One region of the Peribacillus sp. NPDC046944 genome, then DNA from elsewhere that is predicted to be linked to it. Evidence: riboswitches for the same ligand, from Rfam matches in the RefSeq annotation. Region 1 holds a riboswitch; the other holds the start of a gene.
What was found. Region 1 has a riboswitch for preQ1 ahead of queC (7-cyano-7-deazaguanine synthase QueC). Riboswitches for the same ligand answer to the same signal wherever they lie in the genome.
Positions count from the first base shown of each region.

Region 2: another riboswitch for preQ1. It lies ahead of ACQKIC_RS04345 (QueT transporter family protein); the one in region 1 lies ahead of queC (7-cyano-7-deazaguanine synthase QueC).

Region 1 covers NZ_JBNNML010000001.1:71,312-77,369, reverse strand. Annotated here, with positions in the region: gene ACQKIC_RS00405 (CapA family protein) at 1-48, opposite strand, end outside; gene pgsC (poly-gamma-glutamate biosynthesis protein PgsC) at 59-508, opposite strand; gene pgsB (poly-gamma-glutamate synthase PgsB) at 524-1,705, opposite strand; gene ACQKIC_RS00390 (hypothetical protein) at 2,465-2,665, opposite strand; gene ACQKIC_RS00385 (methyl-accepting chemotaxis protein) at 3,208-4,887, opposite strand; PreQ1 riboswitch class I at 5,073-5,115, shown strand; gene queC (7-cyano-7-deazaguanine synthase QueC) at 5,174-5,836, shown strand; gene queD (6-carboxytetrahydropterin synthase QueD) at 5,836-6,058, shown strand, end outside.
Region 2 covers NZ_JBNNML010000002.1:276,267-282,324, forward strand. Annotated here, with positions in the region: gene ACQKIC_RS04330 (copper resistance protein CopC) at 1-1,077, opposite strand, end outside; gene ACQKIC_RS04335 (ATP-binding protein) at 1,403-3,034, opposite strand; gene ACQKIC_RS04340 (TVP38/TMEM64 family protein) at 3,142-3,801, opposite strand; gene ACQKIC_RS04345 (QueT transporter family protein) at 3,914-4,399, opposite strand; PreQ1 riboswitch class I at 4,406-4,450, opposite strand; gene ACQKIC_RS04350 (YbaK/EbsC family protein) at 4,614-5,123, shown strand; gene ACQKIC_RS04355 (hypothetical protein) at 5,225-6,037, shown strand.

The sequences.
Region 1 (6,058 bases):
CTTTGTAAAGATAAGTGTTTTTTCTTTTGCGTTTAAAGTACGTTTCATTTTATCCACCTCAGAATAGGTAATACACGTTCATTAGACCGAAAGTTACTCCGGATAATAAAAGCGTGCTGCCGAGTGTTAATGGCATTCCTTGTCTTTGAATGGCATTAGCGATCAAGCCAGGGACGATTATACCAATACCACGGAATTCATAGATTTCAAAAGGCATGACGGGGTAGACGAAATCCAATACGAGTTTTAGACAAATCCCCGTTATCATCATTGCGGCAAACTTTCTTCTTCCATATAAGATTACCCATCTTGAAAGACCGTGAGCGACAATGAAATAAGTTAAGATACTTACTATAATAATTACCAGCATGACTTGCCATTGATCAAAAACTAATGCCAAATAACCTGGCACGATAAGTCCGGCGGGCACAACACCCGTTTTTTCTGAAAAAATAAGGCTCAGTGTTACCCCTAGTACTAGGGCTACGTATAAATCCGATCCAAACATTAAGGTTCCTCCTACTTAACTCGCTTTTTGCTTCGTTTTAGTTTTCATGATTGCGTCAATTAAGGGTTCTGCTGCTCCGTGAATGTTACCGACCCCATAAACGATTCGGTTTTTCATGACTGGGCGCAGTTTGGCAACGATTTCTTCCGTTGACCATTCTTCTAAATCCCAATACTCTACTGTATCCAATTTTCCTTGCTCAAATGCTTTCGTTATTGGTGAAGTAGTTTCACCGATGGCAATGACGATTTCGGACTTTATGTAAGGCAATACATCTCTTGCAAATTGCTCTGTACGGTCCACACGGTCAGGACGGCAGTTCATGATTACGATAGGGGCTTCCGTGCTGTATCCGAAGGTACTTACCCTGTCCCAAATATTCAATGTAGATGACGCATCATTGGCGGCAAATCCATTAACGAAGAAAGTCGGTTGCCTAGCATCTCCAAATTTAGTGATACGCATGGCCCCTGGATCTGGATGTGCATTTAACATGCCACGGAATGCCGTTTTCTCATCGATACCCAATGCTTCTGCAACAGCCAAGGCAAGGGAGGCGTTATCAGGGAATACCATATAGTCGAATTCACGTAGAAATTCTTCTGAGATCCTTGAGTTATCGGCTACGATTACCTTCGTATTACGTTGTTTGGCAATTTCTTTGTAATATTCTAAATGTTCGCCCTCGATGGTTATTAAATGCCCATTGTAGGGTATGGTTGCAGTGAATGCTTCTGCAACTTGATCCAATGTTGGTCCCATGACATCCATGTGATCTTCAAGAACATTTACGATAACCCCAATATTTGCCTGAATCATTTTATTTTGGAAGATTAGTTGATAGTCAGGCTGCACGGCCATGCACTCACAAACTAATGCTTCAGTTCCTAAGTCAGCTACTTCTTTAACTACGCGACGTTGTTCCCCGATATTCGGTCCTTCTGGACGACGTATGATCGGTTTTTCTTTGTCCGTAAACCAATAAATCATTCTTGCGGAAGTTCCGGTTGTTTTTCCTATTGTCTTGTACTCCGCTTCCTTGATCACACCTGTAATCAGACGTGTTACAGTGGATTTCCCTCGGATCCCATTTACGTTGACACGTACGGGAATGGAGTCGAGACGCTTTTGATGGCGTTTTTGTTCGACTATGCCATAGCCAAGCAAAAATAATGCACAAATAAATATCGGTGCCATTTTTTAACCTCTCTTTTTTTATATATTTGATTTACTGAATACACACTACATGATTTTAAACTTATTAAGCAAGGGTCGTTTTTCTATAGCAAGATAGCTTATTTTGATAATTTCCAAATTAAACTATAAATGAGTGTAATAGTAACTAATGACTATAATATTCATGTAAGGACAAATACTCTATGGATTCCCCATTTCATGATGATTCTATTATGAGATGGAGAATAAAAAATAATTTTTATAGGATAATGAATTCTTTTTATAAGGATAAAAACCCAATTCCTAGTATCTACTGTAGGAGTTTAATGTAGACGATCCTTCCTGTTTTATAATTGTTTATACCTATTTGTGCATTTATTTTCTAATCTACTAGTTTGTTTTTTCTTTATTCCTGTATTTTGATTCTAATGACTCATTTAGTGCTACTTTTTTGGATTTGGATAAAGATGAGTAAAATCACCCCCCATATTTTTTGGGTTTTTTTAATATGAAATACCCGAGGGGCTATGAGGTGACATCAATAAATTGTCAAAATCCTTCCCTTAAAAGTTTTGGAAACGAGGGTTTTTAAAAAAAAGACTAGTTTCTTCTATTAATATAGTGTTAATAGTAGAACTAAAAAAAACCCAGAATAAATTCTGAGTTTTTGGAGTATTTTTACATTCATTTATAATAAGGGATTAAATGAAATGTTATTTATAGATGAGAGTATTTTTTGTAAATTGATAGTCTCGAATCAATTTTAAGATGATGCTATCTTTAGCTAGATTTTATTCTATTTAAAAGCTCAGGATGTGAGTCCTTTTTACCGCCATCTATAACATAAAGCATAGGGGCTAATCTTCTGTTTCCTTTATCGGCAGAATTCATCTTCAAGTAATTTTCGTATTCGTTGCGAAAGAATTCGTCTTGGGCTTTCCCTTCGTTTAACTTTGCTATGAATTTGAAAAATCGTTTCATATGAATTCCTCCTTGTTTGGTTAAAAAGTATTAGGTTAATAGTAACATACTTTAGGTGGAAATTAACCACTTATTATAAAATAGGAAATAAAAAATAGTAAAGGTGATTATATAGACTTAGTTCTCTGGATTTGGAATACGATATTGATGTAAGACCATCTCGTCTGTTTAGAGAGTCTCCTGTTGATCGGGTTTCAAATGAGAGTAATTAAGAGTTGGTTCAAATGCTTTTTAAAAGTGTGCTGACACTTCTAGAGAGGAAGTAGTAATTCTACTATTTACTGATGTAAATATTACTGGAGTAATATTAATTATACATTGAATATTCAGAAAATAATAGTGTAAGTTGAATTATTTCTCTCTGTATAAGATTCATGGTGAATTTTTTATTATAGTTTGTTTTGTGTTGTTATTAGTTTATTCCCCGTATTCACTATATTGAAACAATTTTAATGAAGAGGATATATTTGTTATTAACTTCATAGGAATAGCTAAATGCAAGGAAAAGCTTCCCACAAGGTAGGTGTGGGAAGCGGCTTTCATCATAATTGAAATCTTTTAACCTGATCTGTTAACTGTTCAGCCGATGATGCAAGTTCACTGGCGTGATTGGTGATTTCATCCATTGAAGAGCTGGATTGCTGTGCTGAGGCGGATACTTGTTCAATGCCTGCTGCTGACTCTTCGGAAACGGCTGCAATGTCTTCGACAGCCTGGTTGATTTTTATGCTATTGGTAGAGATATAGTGTAAGTCATTGGTTATGTGTTGTAATTTTGTGCTCATGGCTCCCACTGAATGATTGATGGTTTCAAAGGTTTGGCCGGTAATGGTAATTTGTTGGGTGCCTTCATCTACTTGTGTATATCCATCTTCCAAGGAGTGAACGACGGTTTTTGAACCTGTTTGAATGGCTGTAACAATTCCAGTAATGTCACCCACAGAATCTGTAACTTGTTCCGCGAGTTTCCGAACTTCTTCGGCGACGACGGCAAATCCTTTTCCATGTTCGCCGGCGCGTGCCGCCTCGATGGCTGCGTTTAAAGCGAGTAAGTTGGTTTGATTGGAAATGTCCTGTATGACCTGAACGAGCTTTGAAATTTCCTGGGATTGTGAATCAAGGCCTTTTACCTCATCGACTGCCTGTTTCACAATCCTATCAATCGTTTGCATTTGCTGCACGGATTTGTTCATCAAGACTGTCCCTTCCTTAGTTAGGGATAGAATCTCTGTGGAGGTTTGGGAAATTTCTTCTCCTTCACTGTGTGCCTTTTGGATCTTTCCTGAGAATTCTTCCACCATACGGACGATTTCCGTTGCTTGGTTGGCTTGTGACTCAGAGCCTTCTGACAGCTCGTACATAGTGGTTGCAATTTGACTGCTTCCTTGTTGCACTTCATTTGCCGATTGGGTCAGCTCTTCGCTTTTGCTTGTAACGGATTCGGATACATTCAGCATGTTTTCGATGATATCGCGAAGGTTTCTCTGCATCTCGTTTGTAGAAAACGTCAATTCCCCGAGTTCATCGTTTGATGTCTGCTTAAGTGGTTCATGGTTCAGTTCACCTTTTTCCACTAGCTTCATCCTGTCTCGGATCCTTAGGATCGGTTTGGTAATGAGGTTGGCTGTCACAAGGGCAAGGCCAATTCCTGCTATGACTGTAATGATGGATAAAATGATACTCGTCGTTTTAACGGATTTTCCACTGCTGATGACGGTCTCTCCGGAAGCGACGATCAGTTTTTCGCGCTCGGAAGCGAGCTCTTTGAAGCCATCCATTATTTCCGTGCTTATGGGCGCTACTTCATTTAGCAATATTTCTTTCGCCTGTTTTTCATCTCCTTGCTCATACTGGGTAAAGACGCGTTCTTCAATCATGGTTCTCCAATCAATGCTTGTTTCAATGATTTCTTTCGTTCTCTCAGAGTCGGATAAGGCTAATAGCTCTTCTTGTAGGTGTTTGCTTTCTTCGGTATAAGCTAGGAAATCCTCTTTATATTGTTCATCTCCAAATAGGATATACCCTCTAACAAATGCCATTCTTTGCGAAAGGTTATAGAGTAATTGTTCATCTTTAATAAGAAGAGGCAATTCATGGTCGATGATATCTCTAGAATGTTTAAGAGACTTATTGCTGCTGTAAATACTATAGGCTCCTAATATGATGCATAAAGATATGACTAGCATAAATGCTAACAATACCTTTGTTTTAATCTTTTTCAAGTGTACGGCCCCTTTTTCGGTAGATTAGTTTACCTTCTGTTTATCGGAAATGGGGACCGATATTTAAAGAGGAAAGGAGAAATTGAGCTGAAAAGACAGGGAATCTCTTTGTTTTTATGGAATATATTGATATGATTCCATATATTGCGTTATGATTATAGAGAAAAGATTATAAGCCGCTTTAGGCGGAAGAGGTTCTAGCTACCCTCTCAAAAAAACTAAGGAAAAGCAGCACTCTATTCTTAGGGTGCTGCTTTTTTCCGTAAAAAAGGAGTTTTTCATAATGTTGAAGAAAGAAAAGGCAGTAGTGGTGTTTAGTGGGGGACAAGACAGTACGACGTGTTTATTCTGGGCCATGAAGCATTTTTCGGAAGTGGAGGCAGTGACGTTTGATTATAATCAGCGTCATAGCTTGGAAATTGATTGTGCGCGGAATATTGCAAAGGAACTGGACATCCCGCATCATGTTCTGGATATGTCGTTGTTGAACCAGTTGGCGCCGAATGCGTTGACGAGAAGTGACATTGCTGTGGCGGATGGGGAAGAAGGGGAGTTACCGTCTACATTCGTACCGGGAAGGAATTTACTGTTCTTGTCATTCGCAGGAGTGCTTGCAAGCCAAATTGGGGCGAAGCATATTGTAACCGGTGTTTGTGAGACGGACTTTAGCGGATATCCAGACTGCCGGGATGTGTTCATTAAATCGTTGAATGTCACTTTGAATCTCTCGATGGATCAGTCTTTTGTTATAGATACGCCGCTTATGTGGCTGAATAAAGAAGAAACATGGGAAATGGCGGATCAACTGGGTGCCTTTGATTTCGTTCGTGAAAAGACGCTGACTTGTTATAACGGAATCATAGCCGATGGCTGTGGGGAGTGTCCGGCATGCAAGCTTCGAAAAAGGGGTCTGGATGACTATGTGATTAGACGGCAGGTGAACCTATAATGTATGGGTTCAAGATTGTCGATAAGCTTCAAAAAATAGAACAGGACATTCATCGTAATCAATTGAACTATCATCAAAGACGGGTGCTCGTGAGCAAGGAATTCACGTTTGATGCAGCTCATCATCTTCATGATTATGAAGGGAAATGCAAGAATCTGCATGGCCATACGTATAAAGTCATTTTTGGCATAAGCGGCTATAATGATTCCCGTGGGTTGATGA
Region 2 (6,058 bases), on a different contig from region 1:
TGGGACATGTTGAAAACTACTGTAAAGTCCGCTGACGATCAGGACAATCACAAAGAGAACGGCCCATGAGGAAAACTTCTGTATGATTGACCAATAAAACGTTTTTTTATCAACATCAGTCAGCTTCGGATTATAGGACTTTGGAAGAATTATCAGTATAGCCAATAAACCGCCTAGCCATAATGCCATGGACATTACATGGAGAAAATCCATAGATACAGCCAGGTATTGATGAGTTGTATCCATGGTATGTCCGATAAAGGCCTTGCAAACCATCAAGGCAGATATAAGGATAAAGGATGTTAGGAGAGAAACCTTGTTGAAGTAATTTCTCCATATAGCCAAAATTGCCACAAGTAAGGCAATTAGCAACACTATTTCTATCATCCAAATATTTCTGAATTGGGTGGACTGTAATACTTCTTTTAGGTAGATGCCATTGAAAGCATGCCACCAACCTACATCAGCGTCAATCGTAACTTTTAAAGGTAGACTCAATAGAATGGAAATCGCCAGTCCGGTATAAGATAGCCAGATATAGCGTCGGGCCCTATTGCTGATTTGATCAGGAGTAGGGCGTTTCACCAATGATAAATAAAAAAAGAGTGCACCAGTAAGAGCGGCAAAACAAAGATATTGAAGGCTTTGCAGGACTATTTGTGTTGTACTTGGAAAGCCTGCATGTTCTTCGCCGATCAGTTGATCGGATGGGATGTTGGATTCCCCATATTGAAAGGGAATTGTACCTTTGATGGGGTGACCATCACTAGAAACCACTCTCCATTTAATGATATAAACCCCTTCATCGAAAGAGCTTGACCATGTAGCTTCAAGAGTATTCCCTGAAACTTGGATATCTTGAAGTGGGATCTCCTTCCCCTCTTTGCTGTACATGGCAAGTGAGTGAAAGGAAGATTGTATAGTTTCACTGAATTGAATGCTGATCTTTTCAGGTATAGTATCCAAGCTCTCATTTGGGCTAGGATTCGAGCTCAAAATGGATGCATGGCCAAAGGCCGTTACCGGTAAGATAAACAAGGCAAGTAGACTGACGAACAGCCATATGTAATTCTTCATTTTGTTGTGCCAGCAACCTTTCTTAGTACTTCTATGAACTAGTATAAAATGAAAATGTGAAATAACAGTGAAAAAATGAAGAGAATCTCTCTACATTTTCTTGATCTATAAGCTAATTATTCTATTTCCTATTATGCATCATTAAGAAATAATTAAGCTTACCATGGTACTCTGACCTTACCATATTACAGGAAATGTAGGGGGGAGTACGTTGAAAAAGATAAAAAAGGCGAGAAGGTGATTTTGGCCGGTTCAATCGTGTGTATGGGGACGTTTACTTATATCCCGAACACAACAAAATAGGACAAGTAAACAAGTACTTATCCTATTTATATATCGGCAATTCAATTTTAACTTCGGTACCATGGTTTAGTTTGCTACTAAAGTGTACTTTTCCTTGGTGCGCTTCGATAATTCGGCAACTTACGGTCAGTCCAAGCCCAGTCCCTTTTTCTTTAGATGAAAAAAAGGGCTCCCCGAGATGTTTCATGCGATCTTTCTCGATTCCACAGCCATTATCCTTGATTGTAACGGAAATGGAATGGTTAATATGCTCAATTTCTATCGAAATATGGGATGCTGTTGCTTCCAGAGCATTTTTGACCATGTTGATGAATACTTGTTTCAGCTGGTTTGCTTCGCATAAAATAAGCGGTATATCGTTTTTTACCTCGATAGAAATTTGAGCGGAAGAAGAATCGGCTTCTACAAGAAGCAAGGCTCTGACTTCATCGATCAATTCTACGATCTGATTTTGACTGAACATGATTTCCTGAGGCTTTGCTAGGACAAGCAATTCGCTAACGATTAAGTTGATTCGGTCTAATTCGCTAAGCATGATGGTGTAATATTGATCATGGGGTTGGTCGTTTTTTTTCAGGAGTTGAACGAACCCTTTTAAGGACGTTAAAGGGTTGCGCACTTCATGAGCAACACTTGCTGCAAGTTCACCGATGATCGAAAGTTTCTCGGATTTTCGTAAGCGTCTTTCTGTTTCACGAATTTGTGTTACGTCTTTTGCATACGTAATGATACCGGCTAATTCTTTGCCCACTAACATGGGAACAAAAGTACAAGAAAGTAAAATGGAATTCCCGTATTTGGTAACAAGCGCTATATCTTTTCCTTTTTTAATCCCCTTCTGATTTTCCACGACATATTGACAGGATGATTGGATGAGCTCTTTAGCTTCTGCGGAAAAATCCAAATCAATAAAAGGGTCCCCTTGAACTTCACCTTTACGGAATCCAGTGACGGTTTCAAATCTTGGATTGACGTTTGTGATGGTTCCTTTCAAATCAAGCATTAACATGGGGGAAGGGTTGTGATCAAACAAAGACTTATAACGCTGTTCACTAGCAAGCAATTGACTTTCCGCGGCAATTCTTTCTGAAATATCCCTACCTATGACTACTAACCCTTTTCGTGAACCATCTTCATGAAATAATGGGACTTTGATGGTATCGAAGGTCTTAAAATGACCGTTTGGCAGTGGAATATTCTCCTCACAACGCGTAATCTTCTTCATTGCCCATGTTTCTTGATCGGAATCTTCACAGTAAATCAATGAATCTCTGTAGAATTGGGAGTACTCGGCAAGCTCGCTATCTTTTTTTCCTTTATAGTCCACATTCTCCAATTGGAATAACTGAAGTCCAAACGTATTCGATTCTAGCCATCTACCTTCTCCATCCTTAAAATTCACAAAGTCTACCATTGAGTTAATAAGGGTACTTCGAAGTTGTTCTTCTTCTTTTAGTTGTTTGAACTCTTCTCTTTTAGATAAGTAGAGAAATAAAATCAAACCGATTAATAGGACAAAGATGAACCCTTCTGCTCGCTGGAGTTGAAGGAACGCCTCTTTAGTATTCAAGGAATTCATTAAATAGTAATTGAAAACAAGTAATGTGGTCATTCCAGAAAGAATGTAGATTACTAATATGATACGTCTCGGCATATGGGTCTCCCTGAATTCTCCGACATTTCAAAGCTGAAATACATACACATTTTAACAAACTATTGGCTGAAAATATACGATTCCACACAAAAAAACAGGCAGCAAGGTTACCTGTTTTTCTTAAAGAGTGATAGGTTCTTTTTTTTCTTGAAGCGCTTGTAGATAAGGAAAAAGGTTAAGAGCAGGAAACCGAGTACAATCAATGTATATTGATTCATCTCTACGGAAAGAAGTCCATATGGAATTAAAGAGAGAAAGAAGAAGTAGATGAGATTGCCTAATGCTGTTGCCATTAAGAAATCTTTGAAGGTGACGGAACTAACTCCAGCTGCAAGGTTTATTAAACTTGTCGGTATGAAAGGGAAAATTCTACCGGTAAAGACATACATAAACCCATGATCCTTGACGGAATCCTGCCAGTCGGTACCCATCTTTCTTAAAATCAATGACTGGAACCAGTGCCTGGCAGCATAGAAAATGGTTCCTGACGCGACCACGCTTGTTAACCAACTCCATAGATACCCGAATGCAAAGCCAAAGATCGTTACATTAATTGTTAAAAGTAAAATCAGGGGGATGACAGTAAAGGAGTTCTGAATGATCATCAAAACGAACGTCACTACAAAGGTAAGAAGGAGATTTTCTGTCAATATGGCTATCACGGATTCCAAGTCGCTATTCCAAATCATCGTGAATAATTCTGAATTTAGCCCGATGAATGTTACTACAATCAGAAGGACGAGTAACATCAGTATTTTTTTCTGCAAAAAGTCACCACCATTTATCAATTTTTTTGAGTATGGTTGAAAAAAAGAGCCGCTGCATGTAGCAGACAGCTCTTTGGATATAGAATGTTCTTTTACTTTATGCACAGTGAGTTCAAAGCAACTTTCCAAATTGAATTCTTTTATTCATCATATAAATGATGGGTGCCCCGATCAGTAGGACGAGGAATTCCCCGGCTGCTGTTGTTGCCCAACTTATTAAGAATGGCAATCCTAAGACTAGATTCAATTCTATGGCTATTAGGAACATCGTAACCGTGAATATGATGATGGTCATGGCCATTCGACCCTTAATGCCCGTTATGAAACGGGAAGAAAAGATGACAAGCAATAAGGCTATCAGAGATTGCCCGACCCCAAAAATCAAGTCATATGCCCCTAACTGTGAAAAGAAAAGGTTCGATATGAACACACCGACGACTATGCCGGATATATATTTCTTATTAAATACAATAAGATGATTCAACATTTCGGGAATGCGGAATTGAAGCACCCCAAACATAATCGGCTGAAGCACGAATGAGACAGCGATATAGATGGCAGCCAATAGACCATTTATCGCGAGCGTACGAATATTCATATTTTTCTCTCCCTAGTTTTTTATCGTGGGATGGTTACGAACCACGTTAGGCTTTTGCCCGAAGTTTAATAGTATCGTATTTTGGCCTCTTTCGTCAATTTCAAGATTTTATGCGAAATATTGAATATTTAGAATAAAGGAAAGAGATTTTGCTTTACTATAGTGAAGAATGGTACGATTCATAAAAAGAGTTAAAGGAAAGGGATGAAAGTAAATGTCAATCGAGAGTGTTAGGGCCCACTTTAAACAATGGAACAGGGAACATGATGTGATGGAATTCAAAACATCTAGTGCCACAGTAAACCAAGCTGCGGAGACAATCGGGGTTATACCCGCGCGCATTGCCAAAACGTTGTCATTTAGGGGAGAAGGAGACCAAGCAATTTTGGTCGTGGCCGCTGGAGATGCGAAAGTCGATAATAAGAAATTCCGGAAAATGTTTGGGTTCAAGGCAAGGATGTTATCTCCAGAAGAAGTTCTTGAACAGACCGGACATGCAATCGGGGGTGTCTGCCCATTTGGATTGGCAAATGAACTGGATGTTTACTTGGATGTTTCGATGAAACGGTTTGAGACAGTTTTCCCGGCTTGCGGGAGCGCGAACTCAGCCATTGAACTTTCACTCGGGGATTTATTTCAATTCTCAAAAGCAAAGGACTGGGTAGATGTTTGCAAGGACTGGGAACAAGAAGTGAATGAAGATATGCAGAAACATATCATTTGAATGAAGGAATAAAGTCCACTTCATGTGGACTTATTTCTGATAGTGGGGAGTTATTAGGTTCTAATGAATTAGGATAGAATGCTAATGATGGAGGGTCATGGATGTCCAATGTAGAGTACAAAAACAACAATAGTAGTTATCACAGTCTTAAAAATCTATATGAGGAAAATATCACGGTCAGAAGCATAGCCCAAGAGTTTGAGTTTTGTGGAAAAGATGAATCGGCCATTGATATCAAAAATGTAATGGAGGAAAAACACTTTGATACATTGGCCGTGAAAGACCAGGGGGAAATCGTTGGTTATATCGATAGACATGAACTTGGCGAAGGGAACATTTCGGATTATATGAAGCTCTTTTCCCCAAGGGAACTTGTATCGGATTCAACGCCCTTGATCCAATTGTTAGGCATTTTTAAGAAGAAAACGAGGGTATTCGTGTTAGAGAATAATTCAATCAAAAAGTTAATCACGCATGCCGACCTCCAAAAACCACCAATCAGGATGCTGATTTTTGGCTATATCACTTTATTGGAAATGAGACTTAGTGATATTATCATGCATCGATTCGGGGGTGAAAGCTGGTATCCGATGATTAGTGAGGATCGTCTACATAAGGCAAGTGAATTATATGAAAGGAGAATGGAGAAAAATGAGGAGATTAATTTAATTGAATGTCTACAAATTAGCGATAAATTCGACATTATTCATAAAGATAAAGAGTTGAGAACATTTTTTCAAATCCCATCCAAAAGTAAGGGGAAGAAAGATGCCAATGCCATCAGGAAGTTACGGGATAAGATTTCGCATGCTAATGAACTTGGGATGGATATGTCTTGGATTGAAATCATAGAAGTGGTCGAAATCTGTGGCCGCTTGCTGGAAATATCTGAGTTCTATCATTATGAATGGTAAACAGATAGAAGGATTGGAGAA